4 regions of the Streptomyces sp. NPDC044921 genome follow, and region 4 is predicted to be linked to each of the others. Evidence: riboswitches for the same ligand, from Rfam matches in the RefSeq annotation. Region 4 holds a riboswitch; each other region holds the start of a gene.

Region 1 (4,543 bases), on a different contig from region 4:
CGTCGCGGCCGGAGTGACCGGCTCCGCCATCGCGATCCCGCTCCTCGGGGCCTCCGGTGCCAGTGCGGCCGACGGCGCGACCTGGGACCAGGTCGCCGACTGCGAGACCGGCGGCGCCTGGAGCCAGAACAGCGGCAACGGCTACTACGGAGGCCTCGCGCTGTCCCAGGAGAACTGGGAGAAGTACGGCGGTCTGGACTACGCGGCCAGCGCCGACCTCGCCAGCCGCTCCCAGCAGATATCCGTGGCCGAGAGAATCCTCGCCGACCAGGGGGTCGGCGCGTGGCGCACCTGCGGGCTGCTCTCCGGCCTCGAACAGGGCGAGTCGAGCCCGGCCGACGGGTCCGGCTCGTCCGCCGGGTCCGCTCCGGCCGGCTCACCCGGATTGCTGGACTCGCTGGATCCGTCCGGGTCTTCTCCCTCGCCTTCGCCGTCCGCCACGGCGCCGTCCGACGGTGCGCCGACGTCTCCGGATGAATCGGCCAAGCCCGACAAGTCGTACAACCCGTCCTCCTCTCCTTCCGCGTCGGAGAGATCCGGCGGCTCACCCTCGGCCACGCCCGGGAGTGAGGCGTCCGGCAACTCCCGGCGGGACGGCGGCGCTTCGGACGTCACGGACACCGGCTCCGGCCGGCATCGCGGCCCCAGTGCCGACGAGAGCGCCGGATCCGCGGGCGGCTCCGGGAGCGGCACCCCGGGCCGGCACGCCTCGCGCGGCGACGCGGAGGCCGACGCGGCGTCCGAGGGTGCCTACATCGTGGGTGTCGGCGACAACCTCTGGTCCATCGCCGACTCCCTCCGCATCAGCGGCGGATGGCAGGAGCCGTCCACCGCGGGCGCGGAGGCCGCCGGCGGCGGACAGGACCTCATCGCCCCCGGTCAGACGCCTGGTGAAGCGGACGAAGCGGGCGAGAGGTAGCCGTTCGGACAGGGCGGGAACGGCGGCTCAAGTCACCCCGAAACCGGGTGAGTTCACGTCACATTTCGCGCTGAATGTCCGGTATAAGCGCGGTGAGAGATAGATCTCAGAAGCCCTGATCGTCTTTGAAATTCGGCGGATCACCTGCTTACGGTCGTGACCGCTCGCCACCGCGAGCCCCGGCTGCCGCAACGCCGAATCCTGCCAGCGGCCGCCCGGGAACAGTCGTCGCGTCAAGCGCCGTAGGCAGGAGCGGGGGACCCAAGGTAGGTGCCCGACCGGCCGGTTGGCCGGAAGGGCTTGGGGTGAAGCCGTGTCCCGTGAGGGACGCGGCCGGGCAACTCAACCGGCCCGAACCCGACAGCTCACCTCGCAGGCGTCGGTGAGGGGATCCATCCATGCTGTTTTCCGGCAAGGGCAAGCACCGTCGTCCGTCCAAGGCCACCCGTGCCATCGCCGTCGCCGGTGTCGCCGGCGCCGCCGTCGCCGCCCCGCTGATGGCGGCCGGCAACGCCTCCGCGGCCACCGCCTCCGAGTGGGACGCCGTCGCCCAGTGCGAGTCCGGCGGCAACTGGTCCATCAACACCGGCAACGGCTACTACGGCGGTCTGCAGTTCTCCGCCTCCACCTGGGCCGGCTACGGCGGCACCAAGTACGCCTCCACCGCCGACCAGGCCACCAAGGCCCAGCAGATCGAGATCGCCGAGAAGGTCCTCGCGGGCCAGGGCAAGGGTGCCTGGCCGGTCTGCGGCAAGGGCCTGTCGAGCGCCGGCTACACCGGCGGCGGCTCCACCGACTCCGGCAGCAGCTCCTCGCAGAGCCAGAGCCAGAGCCGGCAGAGCACCGAGACCCGCGAGACCCAGCAGCCGGCCTCCCGCTCCGACGAGCGCCCGGCCGCCAAGAAGACCGTCACCACCCCGACCGGCAAGAAGGTCAAGAAGGGCGACGGCGAGTACAAGGTCGTCAAGGGTGACACCCTCAGCTCGATCGCGGCCGAGGAGAAGGTCAAGGGCGGCTGGGAGAAGCTCTTCGAGCTGAACAAGGACATCGTCGAGGACGCCAACCTCATCTACCCGGGCCAGCAGCTGCACCTGAAGTAAGCAGCGGCCCACCCCGTCCCCACGGGCTCCCCGCCCCGGCGTGTTCCCCCGTACACGCCGGGGCGGGGTGTTTTCCGGGTGTTTTCCGGCCGGGCCCTCGGCGGAGGTTTCGGCCGGTCTTGGCGAACCGCCTTTGTTCCGTTCGGAAACAATTTACTCTCGGTTCTGTCCATGGGGTGGGCGACCCGGTGGCCGATCGCCCGGAGCCGGTTAGGCTCATGTCGCGAGCCACCGGCCCGCACCTCGCCGGGTCCACGCGACCCGCGTACCCCGCGTCACATCAAGAAGGAGATGCTCGTGCCGTCCATCGACGTCGTCGTAGCCCGGGAAATCCTGGACTCCCGAGGCAACCCCACGGTCGAGGTCGAGGTCGGCCTCGACGACGGCAGCACCGGTCGTGCCGCCGTCCCGTCCGGCGCCTCCACGGGCGCCTTCGAGGCCATCGAGCTCCGCGACGGCGACTCGAACCGCTACCTCGGCAAGGGTGTGGAGAAGGCCGTCCTCGCGGTCATCGAGCAGATCGGCCCGGAGCTGGTCGGTTACGACGCCACCGAGCAGCGCCTGATCGACCAGGCGATGTTCGACCTGGACGCCACCGACAACAAGGGCTCGCTCGGCGCCAACGCCATCCTCGGCGTCTCCCTCGCCGTCGCCCACGCCGCCTCCGAGGCCAGCGACCTGCCGCTGTTCCGCTACCTGGGCGGACCGAACGCGCACCTGCTGCCGGTGCCGATGATGAACATCCTGAACGGCGGCTCGCACGCCGACTCCAACGTGGACATCCAGGAGTTCATGATCGCCCCGATCGGCGCGGAGTCCTTCTCCGAGGCCCTGCGCTGGGGCGCCGAGGTCTACCACACGCTGAAGAAGGTCCTGAAGGGCAAGGGCCTGGCCACCGGCCTCGGCGACGAGGGCGGCTTCGCCCCCAACCTCGGCTCCAACCGCGAGGCCCTGGACCTCATCCTCGAGGCCATCAAGGAAGCCGGCTACACCCCCGGCGAGCAGATCGCCCTGGCGCTCGACGTCGCCGCCTCCGAGTTCTACAAGGACGGCGTCTACACCTTCGAGGGCAAGGAGCGCTCGGCGGCCGAGATGACCGAGTACTACGCGGAGCTCGTCGACGCGTACCCGCTCGTGTCCATCGAGGACCCGCTGTTCGAGGACGACTGGGAGGGCTGGAAGACCATCACCGCCCAGCTCGGTGACAAGGTCCAGCTCGTCGGCGACGATCTGTTCGTCACCAACCCCGAGCGCCTCGCCCGCGGCATCGAGGAGGGCGCGGCCAACGCCCTGCTGGTCAAGGTCAACCAGATCGGCTCGCTCACCGAGACCCTGGACGCCGTGGAGCTGGCCCAGCGCAACGGCTTTAAGTGCATGATGTCCCACCGCTCCGGCGAGACCGAGGACGTCACCATCGCCGACCTGGCCGTCGCCACCAACTGCGGCCAGATCAAGACCGGCGCCCCGGCCCGCTCCGAGCGCGTCGCCAAGTACAACCAGCTGCTGCGCATCGAGGAGATCCTCGACGACGCGGCGGTGTACGCCGGCCGCAGCGCGTTCCCGCGCTTCAAGGGCTGATCGCCGGAAGGCCCGACCCGTAAGAGGCAGCGTCGTACGTACGTCCCCGTACTCGGTCCCGTACCGTGTCCGGGGACGTACGCGCGTAGGACGGTGCAGCGGGAGGCGGACTGACATGGCCGTGAAGGACCGGGACCGGTTCTCCACCGCGACCAGGATCCGGTTGCTCGGCGAGCAGACCGCGGCCCGGGTCTACCGCTCCCAGACCAAGCGGCAGGCCCGCCGCTCCCGGCTGACCGGCCGGGCCGCGCTGCTCGCCCTGGTGATGTGCTCGCTGATCGTGGCCCTGGCCTACCCGATGCGGCAGTACGTCTCGCAGCGCGCCGAGATCGACGACCTGCGCCGTGAGCAGCAGCAGGCCCGCGAGCGCGTCGAACGGCTGCGCGACCTCAAGGCGCGGTGGCAGGACGACGCGTACGCCGAGCAGCAGATCCGGCGGCGGTTGCACTACGTCATGCCGGGGGAGACGGGGTTCATCGTGATCGACCCGCGCGCGGCGCAGCAGTCGCGCACCGACCTCGGGGCGGCCGACCGGCCCTGGTACGCCAACGTCTGGGACGGCGTCGACAAGGCCGACGCCGCCGGCCGGTGACCCGCGCCCCCCGCCAGTGACCCGAAACCACAGAAAGACAGACTGAAGACAGTCATGGAAACGCCCCCGCCGACCACCCCGCGCACCGAGCCCACCGACGCGGACGTCGAGGCCTTCAAGCAGCAGCTCGGCCGGCCCCCGCGCGGCCTGCGGGCCATCGCCCACCGCTGCCCCTGCGGACAGCCCGACGTCGTCGAGACGGCCCCGCGGCTGCCGGACGGCACCCCGTTCCCCACGCTGTACTACCTGACGTGCCCGAAGGCGAACTCCGCGATCGGCACGCTGGAGGCCAACGGCGTGATGAAGGAGATGACCGAGCGGCTCGCCTCGGACCCCGAGCTGGCGGCGGCCTAC
Region 2 (4,543 bases), on a different contig from region 4:
ACCGGGTCGCGGCCGTCCTGCGGTCCGGCCGTCTCCAGGATCTGCCCGGTCACCAGCCGCTCGAACGCCTCGGCCTGCACCCGCACCGCCTCCGGGCCGAGGTCGGCCAGGATGTGCGAGGCGCGGGCGAAGAGGAAGTCACCGGTGAGGACCGCGACCGAGTTGCCCCAGCGGGTGTTGGCGCTGTCCACCCCGCGGCGGACGGCGGCCTCGTCCATGACGTCGTCGTGGTACAGCGTGGCGAGGTGGGTCAGCTCCACGACGACGGCCGACGGCACGATGCCGGGTGCGTACCGGTCGCCGAACTGGGCGGCGAGCATCACGAGCAGCGGCCGGAACCGCTTGCCACCGGCCCGCACCAGGTGCTGGGCGGCCTCCGTGATGAAGGGCACCTCACTCTTGGTGGCCTCTAGCAGGCCTTCCTCGACAGCCGCCAGTCCGGCCTGGACATCGGCTTCCAGAGCCTGGTCCCGCACGCTCAGCCCGAACGGCCCGACGTCGGTCACGAGGGGTCTCCTGTCTGCTGGTGTCTGCCGGTGCTTACGCGGATTGTCGATAGGTCGCTGACATCACTCGAGTCAGCGTATCCGGTCACGTTTCGATCACCGCCAGCGCCCATGGTTACAGGCCGGGTGGTATCCGATCACGACCGCTATGTTTTCGATCGGCTCATAAGAATGGACATGTTCCGACTTACCAGGAATTCGCGACCTATGTGGGATTTGCGACATTGACGAAGCGAACACCCTTTACGGAACATTGCGCCCGAGGTCGTGATCAGTGAATTGAATCACTTCGTCCGCTTCGCGGCCGCCCCCGGGCGCCGAACGCTCCCTCCTTCCGCGGAAAGCGAGTTGAGCCTTGGCTCGCGCAAAGGATCAAGCGGCCGTTTGCCCTCTGACCAAGGTCATCCGGCACCCTGTGTGACTCCGGCGCTTGTTCCCGGCATGTGCTGTCGCATACGTTCCGGCGCAGTCCGGCGGACCGCCGAATCCTGCCGCCGCCCGGACTCCCCACACACACCGACTCACTCACGCAGGGCAGGAGCGGGGGACCCAGGTAAGTCGCCGGTCCGCGACAAGGACCGGCTCGGGGTGAAGCCGCGCACGACAGCACCACGCCGTGTGCGGCCGGGCACCTCCCGGCCCGAACCCGACAGCTCACCTCGCAGGCGCCGGAGAGGAACATCGCCATGCCCGGACGAGGTAAGCACCGTCGCCCCAGCAGGAACCCGATCACCCGTGGTGTCGTCGCCGTCGGCACCGGCGGAGCGGCACTGACCCTGCCGCTCCTCGGCGCCACGCACGCGAACGCCGCCGAGCCCCAGAGCGCGCCCGCCGCGCAGACCGTGCGGCAGGCGGCCCAGCCCGCCACGTCGCTCACGTACACCGTGGCCAAGGGCGACACGCTCTACGGCATCGCGGAGAAGTACGACGTGTCCGGCGGCTGGAAGCAGCTGTACAAGGCCAACCGCGCCGCCGTCGGCGACGACCCGAGGGTGATCCACGCGGGTCTGAAGCTCAAGGTGGCGACGGCCAAGGCCGCCGACGAGAAGAAGGCCACGCAGTCGTCCGCCCCGGCCAAGCCGGCCGGTGGCGTGACGCGGGCCACCCCGGTCGCCGCGAAGACCTACGCGAACAACCTCGACGGATGGATCCGCGAGGCGCTGGACATCATGGCCCAGAAGGGCATTCCGGGATCGTACGACGGCATCTACCGCAACATCATGCGGGAGTCGTCCGGCAACCCGCAGGCGATCAACAACTGGGACTCGAACGCCGCCAAGGGCACCCCCTCCAAGGGCCTGCTCCAGGTCATCGACCCGACCTTCGCCGCCTACCACGTGCCCGGCACCCCCTACGACCCGTACGACCCGGTCGCCAACATCACGGCGGCCTGCAACTACGCGGCCGACCGCTACGGCTCGATCGACAACGTCAACGGCCCGTACTGAGCCGCCCCGCCCAGCAGTCGCTCGAGGACGACGGCGATGCCGTCGTCCTCGTTCGACAGCGTGATCTCGTCGGCCACGGCCTTGAGTTCGGGATGACCGTTGGCCATCGCGACGCCGTGCGCCGCCCAGTCGAACATCGGGATGTCGTTGGGCATGTCACCAAAGGCGATGGTGTCGGCCGGCCGCAGCCCCAGGTGCTCGGCGGCCAGCGCCAGGCCCGTCGCCTTGGTGACGCCGCACGGCTGGAGCTCGACCGTGCCGGGCCCCGACATCGTCACCGTCGCCAGTGAACCCACCACCGAGCGGGCCGTCGCCGCCAGCTCGTCGTCCGACAGGCAGGGGTGGCGCAGCAGCACCTTGCTGATCGGCTCGCCCCACAGCTCGTCGCGCCGGTGGACCCGCACCGCGGGCAGCGTCGGGTGCGGCATGAGATAGCCCGGCTCGATGAGCGTGAGCCCGTCGACCCCGTCCTGGTCGACCGCCGCGTACACCTCCCCCACCTCGGCCTCGATCTTGCCGAGGGCGGTCTCCGCCAGCTCCCGGTCCAGGGTGACCGACCACAGCAGCCGGTGCGCGCCGGCGTCGTACACCTGCGCGCCCTGCCCGCACACCGCGAGCCCCGTGCACCCCAGGTCGTCCAGGAGCGGCCGCACTCTCGGCGCCGGGCGGCCCGTCACCACGAGGTGCTGGGCACCGGCGTCCGCCACCCGCGCGAGCGCGGTCAGGGACCGGTCGGACAGGGTGTCGTCGCCGCGCAGCAGCGTCCCGTCCAGGTCGGTGGCGATGAGGGAATATGCGAGGGGTGCGGCCATGATCAGAGAATACGGACAACGCGCCCGTTCGTTTCATCGCACGGCGCACGCCGATTGCCCGGTTGAGGGCCTCTGCACCGGTTGGCAACAACATGGTCCGCTACCTACCCGAGGGGCCGCATCGAGCGGTACCTTCCAAGTGTCCAGGGGGGACTTGATCGGGGGGTCAGGTTGAACAGTGGGCGCATTCGCGTGGCCGGGCCCGGGGAGCTCGGCGAAGGGGAAAGGGAGCGCTGGCGCGCGCTGCGCGCCGCCTCCAAGGCACCACGCAACCCTTTCATGGAACCGGAGTTCACCGAGGCCGTCGGTCGGGTGAGGCCCCGGGCCCGGGTCGCGGTCGTCTACGAGGGCCCGGAGCCGGCCGGCTTCCTGCCCTACGAAGCGGCCCGTTGGGACAGGGCCGGGCCATCGGGCTCGGGGTCTCCGACGCGCAGGGCGCGGTCCTGCGGCCCGGCCTGGACCTGGAGCCGGGCGAACTGCTGCGGGCGTGCTCGCTGTCGTCCTTCGTCTTCGACAACCTGGAGGCCGAGCAGCGGCTGTTCGTGCGGTACGCGGCAGAGGAGCACGCCACTCACCTGGTCGACGTGGAGAAGGGCTACGAGACCTACGAGTCGGTGCTGCGGGCCCAGTCGCCGAAGTTCCTGAAGACCACCCTGGCCAAGGAGCGCAGGCTGGGCCGGCAGGCCGGTGAGGTGCGGTTCGTGTTCGACGAACGCGACCCTGCCGCGCTGCGCACGCTCATGGAGTGGAAGTCCGCGCAGTACCGCAGGACCGGCCGCCGCGACCGGTTCGCGCAGGAGTGGATAACCCGGCTCGTCGGGCACCTGGCCCGCACCCGGGCACCGGAGTGCAGCGGCACGCTGTCCGTGCTGTACGCGGGCGAACGGCCCGTCGCCGCGCACTTCGGGCTGCGCTCGGCCTCGGTGCTGGCCTGCTGGTTCCCGGCCTACGAGCCGGAGTTCGCGAAGTTCTCGCCCGGCCTGGTGCTGCACCTGCGCATGGCCGAGGCGGCCGCCGCAGCGGGCATCGGCACGCTCGACCTGGGGCGGGGCGCGGCCGAGTACAAGGACGCGCTGAAGACGGGCGAACTGCCCGTGTACGAGGGTGCGGTGACGCGGCCGGGGGCGGGCGCGGCGCTGCACTGGCTGGGCCGCGAGCCGGCGCGCCGCGCGCACAGCTTCGTCCGCAGCCGGCCGCGGCTCGCCGCGCTGGCCGCGCGGACCCTGAAGGGCGCGGCCCGGCTGCGCCGTACCTGACGACGAGGGGGGAGGGCGCATGACCCGTTCGGCGCGTGCGCAGGAGGAGATACGGCGGTTCCTGGCCATCGGGGCGGTGCAGGTCGCCGAGCTGGACCTGGACGGCGAGGATGCGGTGCTCAGGCCCGGTCCGGGCAGTCCGCCCGTGACGCACGGCGAGGTGTTCGTCCTGGTCAGACGACGTGGCCGCCCGGTGGGCACACTGCTCGGGCGGGTGCCGCCGGGGGCGGATCCGCGGACCGTGCTGGCCGGGCGGGCGCGGGTGGAGTTCGCGGACGCGGAAGCCGGTGCGTCGACGCAGCCCGCCGACGCGGAAGCCGGTTCGCCGGCGGAGCGCACCGGTTCGCCGGTGGAGCGACTCGACGGGGGAACCGGTCCGTCGGCGGAGTCCGTCGGCGCGGGAGCCGGGGTGTCGGTGGGGCCGCCGTGGGCCAGTGTCGTCGTGGCCACCCGGGAGCGTGCCGGGCAGCTGGCCCGGGCGCTGGACTCGCTGCTCGCGCAGGACCATCCGCGGTTCGAGA
Region 3 (4,543 bases), on a different contig from region 4:
GCATCGTCGACGGCGTGGTCATAGCCGGTGTCACCGCGACCGGCTTCGCGTTCACGGAGAACATCCTCTACCTGGGCACCGCCTTCGGCACCGACCAGCTCACCGGCGACAGCGGCATCGCCTCCGTGACGGCGGCGACCTTCTTCGTCCGCATCATCATGTCGCCGTTCGCGCACCCGCTGTTCACCGTCCTGACCGGCATCGGGTTCGGCGTCGCGGCGCTCTCGGCGGACCGCCGGCACGCGCGCCGCGTCGCGTTCCCGGTCACCGGGCTGCTGCTGGCGATGGGCATGCACGCGATGTGGAACGGCTCGTCGGCGTTCGGCGAGTACGGGTTCTTCGCCGTGTACGCGGCGTTCATGGTGCCGATCTTCGGCCTGCTGACGTGGCTGGTGATCTGGACGCGGCAGCGGGAGCTGCGGACCGTGCGGGCGGAGCTGCCCGCCTACGCGGTCGCGGGCTGGCTGTCCCCGGCCGAACCGTACGCCCTGGGCTCGATGCGGGCGCGCCGGATCGCCCGCCAGTACGCCCGCCGGCACGCCGGGAAGGCGGCGGCGCGGGAGGTGGCGCGCTACGAGGCGTACGCGACGTCGCTCGCGTTCCTGCGGCACCGGGCCCGCCGCGGCCACTCCGGGGCCGACTTCGCCGTACGGGAGATGGAGTTGCTCGCCGCACTGTGGCGTCGCCGGGACGCGGCCCGCCCCGCCCTGGACCACGCGGCCAGGGTCACGGCCCCCGCGGTACCGGTGACGGCCCCGCCGTGGCCGACGCCCGGCGCGTACGGTCACAGCCACGCGTACGGACACGGCCACGCGTACGGGCAGACGCCCGCATACGGCCACCCGGCCGGGTACGCCCCTCACCCCACCCCGTATCCGGCGTACAACCCCTACCGGTCCTGAGCACGCTCCGGCCCCGGGAAAACCGGCAGCCCTGACGCCGGGGGGTCGTCGTCAGGGCTGCCGGTGCTTCTTGTGGCGCTCGGCGCTTACGGGTTGAGTCCCTTGCCCCGCAGCCAGGCCATCGGGTCGATGCCGCTGCTGGAGCCGGCGGCGTGCACCTCCAGGTGCAGGTGCGCCCCGGTGACGTTGCCGGTGGCGCCGACGCGGCCGATGACGTCGCCCGTGCTGACCTTCTGGCCGACGCTGACGCCGATGGACGACTGGTGCGCGTACCAGATCTCGGTGCCGTCATCGAGGGTGAGGACGGTCTTGTAGCCGTACGAGCCGTTCCAGCCGGCCTCGGTGATGGTGCCGCTGTGGACCGCCTTGATCGGCGTGCCCGTGGGGGCGGCGAAGTCGAGACCGGTGTGGTAGCCGGAGGACCAGTAGGCGCCGGCCTGGCCGAAGCTGGAGGTGATGGTGTACGAGGAGGTCGGCAGCGTGTACTGCTTGGCGAGGGCGGCGAGCCGCTCGGCCTCGGCCTTCTTGCGGGCCTCCTCCTCGGCCTTCCGCTTGGCCTCGGCGGCCTTGGCCTTGGCTTCCTTCTCCGCCTTGGCGACGGCCTCGGCGGCGGCCTTCTCGGCGGCGGCCGCGGCCTCCTCGGCGGCCTTGGTCTCGATCTGCTCCTGCTGGTGCTCGACCTGGGCCATGATCCGGGCGCGCAGGGCCTCGCCGGCGCCGGAGGTGCCCTGGTCGGTGTCCGCCGCGGCCGTGGCGAGGTCGCTGAGCGGGGTTGCGGAGCCTTCGGGGGTGTCGTCGTCCGAGATGAGGGAACCCACCGAGGGAAGGTCCGGCACGGAGATCGACACCGGCGGCTTGCCGGTCTGGGCGCTGGCCATGCCGCCGGCGCCCACGGCGGCTATGACGCCGACGCCCAGGACGGTGGAGCTGCGGGCGAGCCCTCCGCCGCGCTGCTTGGTGACGCGATGCCGGCCACGGACGGGGCGGATGGACTCCGCCGTGGGGTTCCACTCCTGGAACGGGCCCTCGTCGGTGCGCTGACCGCCGTAGCCGAAGACTTCGGTGTCGCGCTGGTCCGTCGCGAACGGGGCCGCGGGGGCAGGCCGGTTGGACGCCACGTAGGCGTACTCCTTTCCTTCCTTCTCGCCTACCGGGTTAGCTGACGGGTTCGGAGCAGGAAGGTCTCCTACGCGCGTATACCGGCCGTGCTTGCACGGCGGCATCCGCTCGATTCACCCCAAGTGGTGGTTCCCCGGTTCCCTTTCGGGATTCGGCGCGTGCGCACGGAGCCGCCTTCTGTGACGGCTGGGACGACCGCGCTGCGTTATCGAACGTTAATGGAGCCGCGGTGCGTATTCCAGCGATTCCGCTTGATCATTAACCTTTTTCGCGCGGACATACCCGGCATGACCGGCTTGAATCGGGCGAGTTGACCGCCTTCCAAGTGACTGACGGGTTTTGACGGTGTGTCAGTTGTTATGCGGAGCGGCAGGATTCGCTCACCCTGAGTGAGGGGCTGGGGGACGAAAACACCGAGGGCCGGAACCCTTTCGGATTCCGGCCCTCGGCCTTCAGTAGCGGGGACAGGATTTGAACCTGCGACCTCTGGGTTATGAGCCCAGCGAGCTACCGAGCTGCTCCACCCCGCGTCGTTGTGATTCCAGTGTACGCCATGCGCGGGACAGCTCGCGCCACCCCCGACGCCGGGGGCTCAGGGCAGCAGGTGACGGTTGGGCGCCTGGGCCCGTTCCGCGTGCTCCGGCAGGACGAGGACCTCCGCTCCGGCGGCGGCCAGGACGCCGCCGCCGTCGGCGGCCGCCACGAAGGTGTCCGGCTCGCGCCAGGCGGTGACCACCCGGCGTACGCCCGCGTCGAGGATCAGCCGGGCGCAGGGGGCGGGGCGGGAGGCGCGGCGGGCGCAGGGCTCCAGGCTGCTGTACACCGTGGCGCCGGAAAGCCGGGGATCGGCCGGGTCGATCTTGGCCAGGGCCGCCTCCTCGGCGTGCACGACCGGGTCACCGCCCTCCCGGGAGTGGCCGCGGGCCAGTTCCGTGCCGTCGGCGGCCACCACCACCGCGCCCACGCTGAACGCCGTCTTCGCGGGCGGGCAGCGCTCGGCCAACTCGCAGGCGAGGGCCAGCCAGTGGTGGTCGGCGGCGGCGGGCAGGGCGCCGGTCCCGGGGGCGGTCGGCGCGTAGCGCATGAGGACGACGTCCTCGATCCGCCGCGTCTCCAGCAGCCGGAGCCGGCCGCCCTGGTAGCCGCCGGGTCCGAAGAGCCGGGGCGCGCGCGGGTCGCCCACGAAGAGCGGGGCGAGGACCAGCTGGAGTTCGTCGGCGAGGCCCTGGGTGAGGAGCTGGGTGTGGATCAGGCCGCCGCCCTCGACCATGAGGCGCCGTACGCCCCGCGCGTCGTGCAGGTGGGTGAGGAGCCGCCGCCAGTCGAGGTCCGCGCCGAGCGGGACGACGTCGGCGGCGACGCCGAGGGCACGGGCGCGCTCGGCCCCCCGGTCGGTCGTGTACAGCACCTTCTCGCCGCCGGTGTGCCAGAACCGGGCGTCCGGGTCGAGGTCGCCGGAGCCGCTGACGGTGACCTTGAGCGGGTACTCCGGGAGCCCGGCGGCCACCCGGGCCGATCGGCGCTCCGGCGCGTTCACCAGCAGGCGCGGGTTGTCGGCGCGCAGGGTGCCGGCCCCGACCAGGATCGCGTCGGCGGAGGCGCGGACCTCGTCGACCCGGTCGAAGTCGGCCGGGCTGGACAGCAGCAGGCGTTCGGGGCCGGTGTCGTCCAGGTAGCCGTCGAGGGAGACGGCGGCGGACAGCAGGACGTACGGGTGGGGCATCGGCGCTCCGCGGCTGGTCGGGACGGCGGACAGGCTGGTTCAAGTTTGAAACAACCTACACTGGCGGCATGACGACTCGCTGGCTCACCCCCGAGGAGCAGCGCGCCTGGCGCGCCTACATCGCCGCCTCGCTGCTCCTGGAGGACGCGATCGACCGGCAGCTCCAGCAGGACGCCGGCATGCCCCACCTTTACTACTCCATCCTGTCCGTCCTGTCGGAGGCACCGGAGCGGCGGCTGCGGATGACCGGCCTCGCCGAGCGGCTGAAGATCACGCGCAGCCGGCTGACGTACGCGGTGACGCGGCTGGAGAAGGACGGCATGCTGCGGCGCGAGGCGTGTCCGCACGACAAGCGGGGCAGCATCGCGGCGCTGACCGACGAGGGGTTCGCCGTGCTGGAGCGGGCGGCCCCCGGACACGTCGAGACCGTGCGGAGCTTCCTGTTCGACCGGCTCGGCGCGGAGCAGGTCGGCCAGCTGGAGGCCATCTCGACGGCGATCGCGCAGGGGCTCCAGGAGGACGGGGCGCGGCCGGCGGCGGAGGACGTGCCCTGGCGGCGGAGGTCCTCCCCGGCCTGTTCATGACGCACGTCACACCGCGCGGCCCTCTTATTGCTTCAAATTTCAAGCATGAGTAGGGTTCGAGCCGTGGATCTGCTTCAAATCTGAAGCACATGGCCACGCGAACGCGCCAGACGGCTGTGCCGCCGAACAGGAACGGAACCGAGAGGCCCCGCATGCCCGACACCCCCAGCGTCATCGCCACCCCGCGCGCCCGCGTCCGGGTCCCGCTGCGCTTC
Region 4 (4,543 bases):
TCCGAGGACGGACACCCCCCCGGCGCGGCCCCGCCCCACCCCCGCCGTCGGGCGCGAGCCCGGCACCCGGCAGGCCTCACGCCACGGAGGCGATCCGCATCCGGATGTCGTCCGGCGACAACGCTCCCTTGGCCGTCACGTGGTCCCCGGAGGACTCCCCCCGCAACCGTCGTCCGATCCACGGCACCAGGAACTGCCGCGCCCAGTGCACGTCGTCGCGCCGGACCTCGAGCGTGCCCCGCGGCGGCAGCGGCGGCCACGGCTGCTCGGGGTCGGCCGGCACGTCGAGCCCGAGCACCTGCCCCGCCCGGAGCGCGACCCGCGTGTGCCCCTCGGGAGACAGGTGCAGCCGGTCGGCGTCCCAGGCCCTGCGGTCCTGCACGCTGCGCAGCGACCACAGGTCGAGCACCGGGCAGCCGTACCGGTCGGCGATGGCGCGGACGTGCCCGTTGTACGTGGCGATCTTGCCGCGCAGATGCTTCAGCACGGGCATGCCACGGGTGTCGAACCCGGTCGTCACCATCACCGTCCCGGCCACCGCGGTGAGCCGCGCGAGCGCCCGCTCGAACCGCTCGGCCACCTCGTCCGGATCGGTGCCGGGGCGCAGGATGTCGTTGCCCCCGGCGCAGAACGAGACGAGGTCCGGGGCCAGTTCGACGGCCCGCGGCACCTGGTCCGCCACGATCTGGTCGAGGAGTTTCCCGCGCACCGCGAGGTTGGTGTACCGGAAGTCGCCTTCGGGCCGGAGGTCGGCGAGCAGGACGGCGAACCGGTCGGCCCAGCCGACGAACGCCCCGTCGGGGCCGGGATCCCCGACGCCCTCGGTGAAGCTGTCCCCCACCGCCACGTACGACCCGATCACTGATCTGCTGTCACTCTTCGAATCGTCTGCCACAACCGCCCATGATTCACCCTCGAATGTGACCTACGCGACCGTAGGGAAGGGTTGACGTGCGGTGAGATGAGCCACTCCTAAAGTGTTCGCCAACTCCGGAATAGCCGGCCCGTCAGGGGCGTTCCCGGGTGAACCGCCAGACCCGGAGTTGTGATTGGCGCCGTCGCCGCTGCCGGAACCACACCGCCACCCCGCTCGGCACGTCGATGTCCGGCAGGTTCCGTTGCCGCCCCCTTGAGCCGGCCGACGGGCGCGCACACCGAAGGCCGGGCCCCGGGGAGGGGTCCGGCCTTCGGTGGCGTGCCGGGCAGGTCAGGGGGTGCCGGAGGGGTGGCCGGCGGCCTGGTCAGCCGACGGAGACGCCGTGGGAGCGCAGGAAGGCGACCGGGTCGATGTCCGAGCCGTAGCCCGGCGCGGTGCGGATCTCGAAGTGCAGGTGCGGTCCGGTGACGTTGCCGGTGGCGCCGGACAGGCCGATCTGCTGCCCGGCGGTCACGGTCTGGCCGGCCGAGACGGACAGCTGGGACAGGTGGGCGTACTGGGCGTAGTGGCCGTCGTTCAGCTTGATGACGACCTGGTTGCCGTACGCGCCGCCCCAGCCGGCGGAGACGACCGTGCCCGCGCCGACGGCCTTGAGGGAGGTGCCGGTCGGGACGACGAAGTCGACGCCGGTGTGGTAGCCGCTGGACCACATGCTGCCGGACATGCGGTACGGGGTGCCGACGGTGGCACCGTCCACCGGGGAGCTGTAGCCACCGGCGTTGCTCTGCGCGGCGGGCTTGGCGGCGGCCGGCTTCGGGGCGGTCTCCGCCTTCGCCGGCGAACCGGCGGAAGAGGGCTTCGGGGCGGACTTCTTCGCGGACCGCTCCGCCGGGGCCTTCGGCGCGGACGGCGCCTCGGCCGCGCTCGCCGCGGCCTTCTCGCCGAGGGAGAGCTTCAGACCCGGGTGGATCAGCGACGGGTCGTCGCCGACGGCGTCCCGGTTGTCGGAGTACAGCTTCTTCCAGCCGCCGCTGACGTTCTGGTCGTCGGCGATCTTCGCGAGGTAATCGCCCGCCCGCACCGTGTAGGTGCGGGCGCCGGTGGCCTTTTCCGCGGTCTTCTGCTCGGCGGCCGGGACGGACCGGACGGCCTTTTCCGGCGCCGACTGCGGGGTGGCGGCGTGGGCACCGGCGGCGCCCATGAGGGGCAGGGCGAGAGCCGCTCCACCGGTTCCGGCGACGGCGATGGAGCGGGTGAAACGCTGGGTCTTCGGGCGGCGGTGCTTACCCTTCGCGGGCATGGCGTATTCCTCTCCGTCGCCTGCGAGGTGAGCTGTCGGGTGCGGGCTGGAGATGCCCGGCCGCGCCGGGGCGCGGCTTAACCCCAAGCCCGTTCCGGGAACCGGAACAGGCGTCTTACCTGTGGGTCCCCCGCTCCTGCCGTACGTCGGGTCAGTGGGTGCGGGCTCCGGGCGGCGGCAGGATTAGGCGTCCGTCCGGATCGGTGTGGAACGTAAGCGACCAAGACGCGACGGGACAAGCTTGCGGTTGCCCGTGAGCGCGTTTTTCTCGCCACGTCGGCGCATTTCCCGTCACCGAGCGTGGAATCCCGATCTTCCGTTTTCCTCAATGGGCCTGAATAACGCCACAATTACGTGCGCATGGCAACAACACATCGTCACGGGTATGACGATGGTCACGCACCCCGCTCCCATCTCCCGTGCGACCGGGGCACGTTATGACGAAGCGGCCGAATCGCCCTATTCGGACGAGAGGGACTACTTCCGCTTAAGGCGGACCACGGTGGCATCCAGGTCTCCACGCAGCCCGACCCGCAGTCCGTGGTGGAGCAGGACGGCCCCTCGGTACAGTTCGCCCGTTTCGAGGCATTCGTACGTCGCCGCCGGATCGACACCGCGCAGCCGGAGCGCCGGCACGGGCTCGCCGAAGCGCTGCGCCTGGAGCCAGGCGAGGACGACGGTCTCGTCACCGAGGACGTACTGCACGGCGCTCAGACCGCCCTGCGGAGGCCGCAGCCGGTAGAGGTCGCCGCGCTGCACCACCGGGCGGATCTCCTTGTACCGCCCCACCCACTCCCGCGCCTCGGCGAGTTCCTCCGGTGTCCACTTGGTGAGGTCGCCACCGACGCCGAGCACCCCGGCCATGGCGCTCACGAACCGGAACCGCAGGGAACTGGCCCGGTGGTTGAGCATGGCGTTCGGACTGTCGGTGACCCAGGCGGCCATCACCCGCGCGGGGTGGATCTGGCTGAAGCCGTGCTGGATGGCGAGCCGGTCGAGCGGGTCGGTGTTGTCGGAGGTCCACACCTGGTCCGTGCGGCTCAGCACGCCGAGGTCGATCCGCCCGCCGCCGCCCGAGCAGGACTCGAAGGCCACGCCCGGGTGGGCGGCCCGGAGCCGGTCCAGCAGGGCATACAGGGCACGGACGTGCTCGACCCAGAGCCGTTGCGGATAGGGGTCGCCGGGCCAGCCGGCGTCGGTGAAGCAGCGGTTGAAGTCCCACTTGACGTAGTCGATGGGGGCGCTGGAGAGCAGCCCGTCGAGCTGCTCCCACAGGTACTCCTGGACGTCCTCCCGGGCGAGGTTCAGTACGAGCTGGTTGCGGAACTCCGTCCGCTTTCGTCCCGTTTGATACTGCACCCAGTCGGGGTGGGCGCGGTACAGCTCGCTGTCCGGGTTCACCATCTCGGGTTCGACCCAGATGCCGAACTGCATGCCGAGGCCGTGCACGTGGTCGGCGAGCGGCTTCAGCCCGCCGGGGAAGCGGTCGGGGTTGGGCGTCCAGTCGCCGAGCCCCGCCCGGTCGCTGGTGCGCGCCCCGAACCAGCCGTCGTCGACCACGAATAGCTCCACTCCCATGGCCGCGGCCCGCTCGGCGAGCGCCCGCTGCTGCTCCTCGGAGATGTCGAACTCGGTGGCCTCCCAGGAGTTGAACAGCACCGGCCGGTCCCGGTCGGCGTCCGGGACGACGTACGCCCGCTGGTAGGCGTGCCAGGCGCGGCTCGCCCCGCCGAAGCCGCCCTCGCTCCACAGCCCCGCGAAGACGGGTGTCGTGTACGACTCGCCCGTGCCCAGCGTCAGCAGGCCCGAGTCGTCGTGGCCGGCGCCGCCGGTGATCTGCACGCGCGCGTCCGGGAGCTGTGCCACGGAGATCCGCCAGGAGCCGGACCAGCCCAGCGCGCAGCCGTAGACCTCGCCGTGTTCCTCGGTGGCGTCGGTGTCGAGGGCGACCCAGGGCAGGTGCTGGTGGCCGGTGTGGCCGCGGCGGCTGCCGATCACCTTCTCGCCGTGGGTGAGCGCCGAGCGCACGAGCCGGGACTCGGCGCCCCAGCGCCCGTGCAGCTGGGACAGCCGCCATGTGCCGCGCTCGGGCAGCGTCCAGGTGGCCGAGTCGGCGCGCAGCACCTCGACCTCCGGCCCCCGGTTGTCCAGGGTCACCCAGCGCTCGACGACGTCGGCGCCGGGGCGCATCCGGTAGTGCAGGGTGATGGTCAGGTCGCCGTCCCGGAAGCGCAGGCGCAGGGCGCCGTCCCGCGTGTCGTGGCCCTCGAAGACCCACTCGGTGCCGCGCCTTTCGGCGGTGCGCACGGACAGGGCGGGGCGGACGAACCGGGGGCCGCCCTCGGCCGGATACTCCTCACGGCCGT

Evidence for each region. Region 4 has a riboswitch for cyclic di-AMP ahead of AC07DA_RS18145 (M23 family metallopeptidase). Riboswitches for the same ligand answer to the same signal wherever they lie in the genome.
Region 1: another riboswitch for cyclic di-AMP. It lies ahead of AC07DA_RS02200 (transglycosylase family protein); the one in region 4 lies ahead of AC07DA_RS18145 (M23 family metallopeptidase).
Region 2: another riboswitch for cyclic di-AMP. It lies ahead of AC07DA_RS25870 (transglycosylase SLT domain-containing protein); the one in region 4 lies ahead of AC07DA_RS18145 (M23 family metallopeptidase).
Region 3: another riboswitch for cyclic di-AMP. It lies ahead of AC07DA_RS14290 (M23 family metallopeptidase); the one in region 4 lies ahead of AC07DA_RS18145 (M23 family metallopeptidase).

The regions. Positions count from the first base shown of each region.
Region 1 covers NZ_JBWKIF010000001.1:457,281-461,823, forward strand. The annotation lists gene AC07DA_RS02195 (transglycosylase family protein) at 1-919, shown strand, start outside; cyclic di-AMP (ydaO/yuaA leader) riboswitch at 1,148-1,313, shown strand; gene AC07DA_RS02200 (transglycosylase family protein) at 1,318-2,019, shown strand; gene eno (phosphopyruvate hydratase) at 2,317-3,597, shown strand; gene AC07DA_RS02210 (FtsB family cell division protein) at 3,713-4,189, shown strand; gene AC07DA_RS02215 (DUF501 domain-containing protein) at 4,244-4,543, shown strand, end outside.
Region 2 covers NZ_JBWKIF010000018.1:15,664-20,206, forward strand. The annotation lists gene AC07DA_RS25865 (polyprenyl synthetase family protein) at 1-506, opposite strand, end outside; cyclic di-AMP (ydaO/yuaA leader) riboswitch at 1,011-1,189, shown strand; gene AC07DA_RS25870 (transglycosylase SLT domain-containing protein) at 1,193-1,954, shown strand; gene AC07DA_RS25875 (HAD family hydrolase) at 1,918-2,766, opposite strand; partial or broken gene AC07DA_RS25880 (GNAT family N-acetyltransferase) at 2,938-4,022, shown strand; gene AC07DA_RS25885 (glycosyltransferase family 2 protein) at 4,042-4,543, shown strand, end outside.
Region 3 covers NZ_JBWKIF010000007.1:327,080-331,622, reverse strand. The annotation lists gene AC07DA_RS14295 (PrsW family intramembrane metalloprotease) at 1-902, shown strand, start outside; gene AC07DA_RS14290 (M23 family metallopeptidase) at 989-2,020, opposite strand; cyclic di-AMP (ydaO/yuaA leader) riboswitch at 2,032-2,188, opposite strand; tRNA gene AC07DA_RS14285 (tRNA-Met) at 2,478-2,551, opposite strand; gene AC07DA_RS14280 (dihydrofolate reductase family protein) at 2,614-3,744, opposite strand; gene AC07DA_RS14275 (MarR family winged helix-turn-helix transcriptional regulator) at 3,813-4,328, shown strand; gene AC07DA_RS14270 (GTP cyclohydrolase II) at 4,481-4,543, shown strand, end outside.
Region 4 covers NZ_JBWKIF010000010.1:202,624-207,166, reverse strand. The annotation lists gene AC07DA_RS18150 (SGNH/GDSL hydrolase family protein) at 77-862, opposite strand; gene AC07DA_RS18145 (M23 family metallopeptidase) at 1,242-2,177, opposite strand; cyclic di-AMP (ydaO/yuaA leader) riboswitch at 2,182-2,337, opposite strand; gene AC07DA_RS18140 (alpha-galactosidase) at 2,655-4,543, opposite strand, start outside.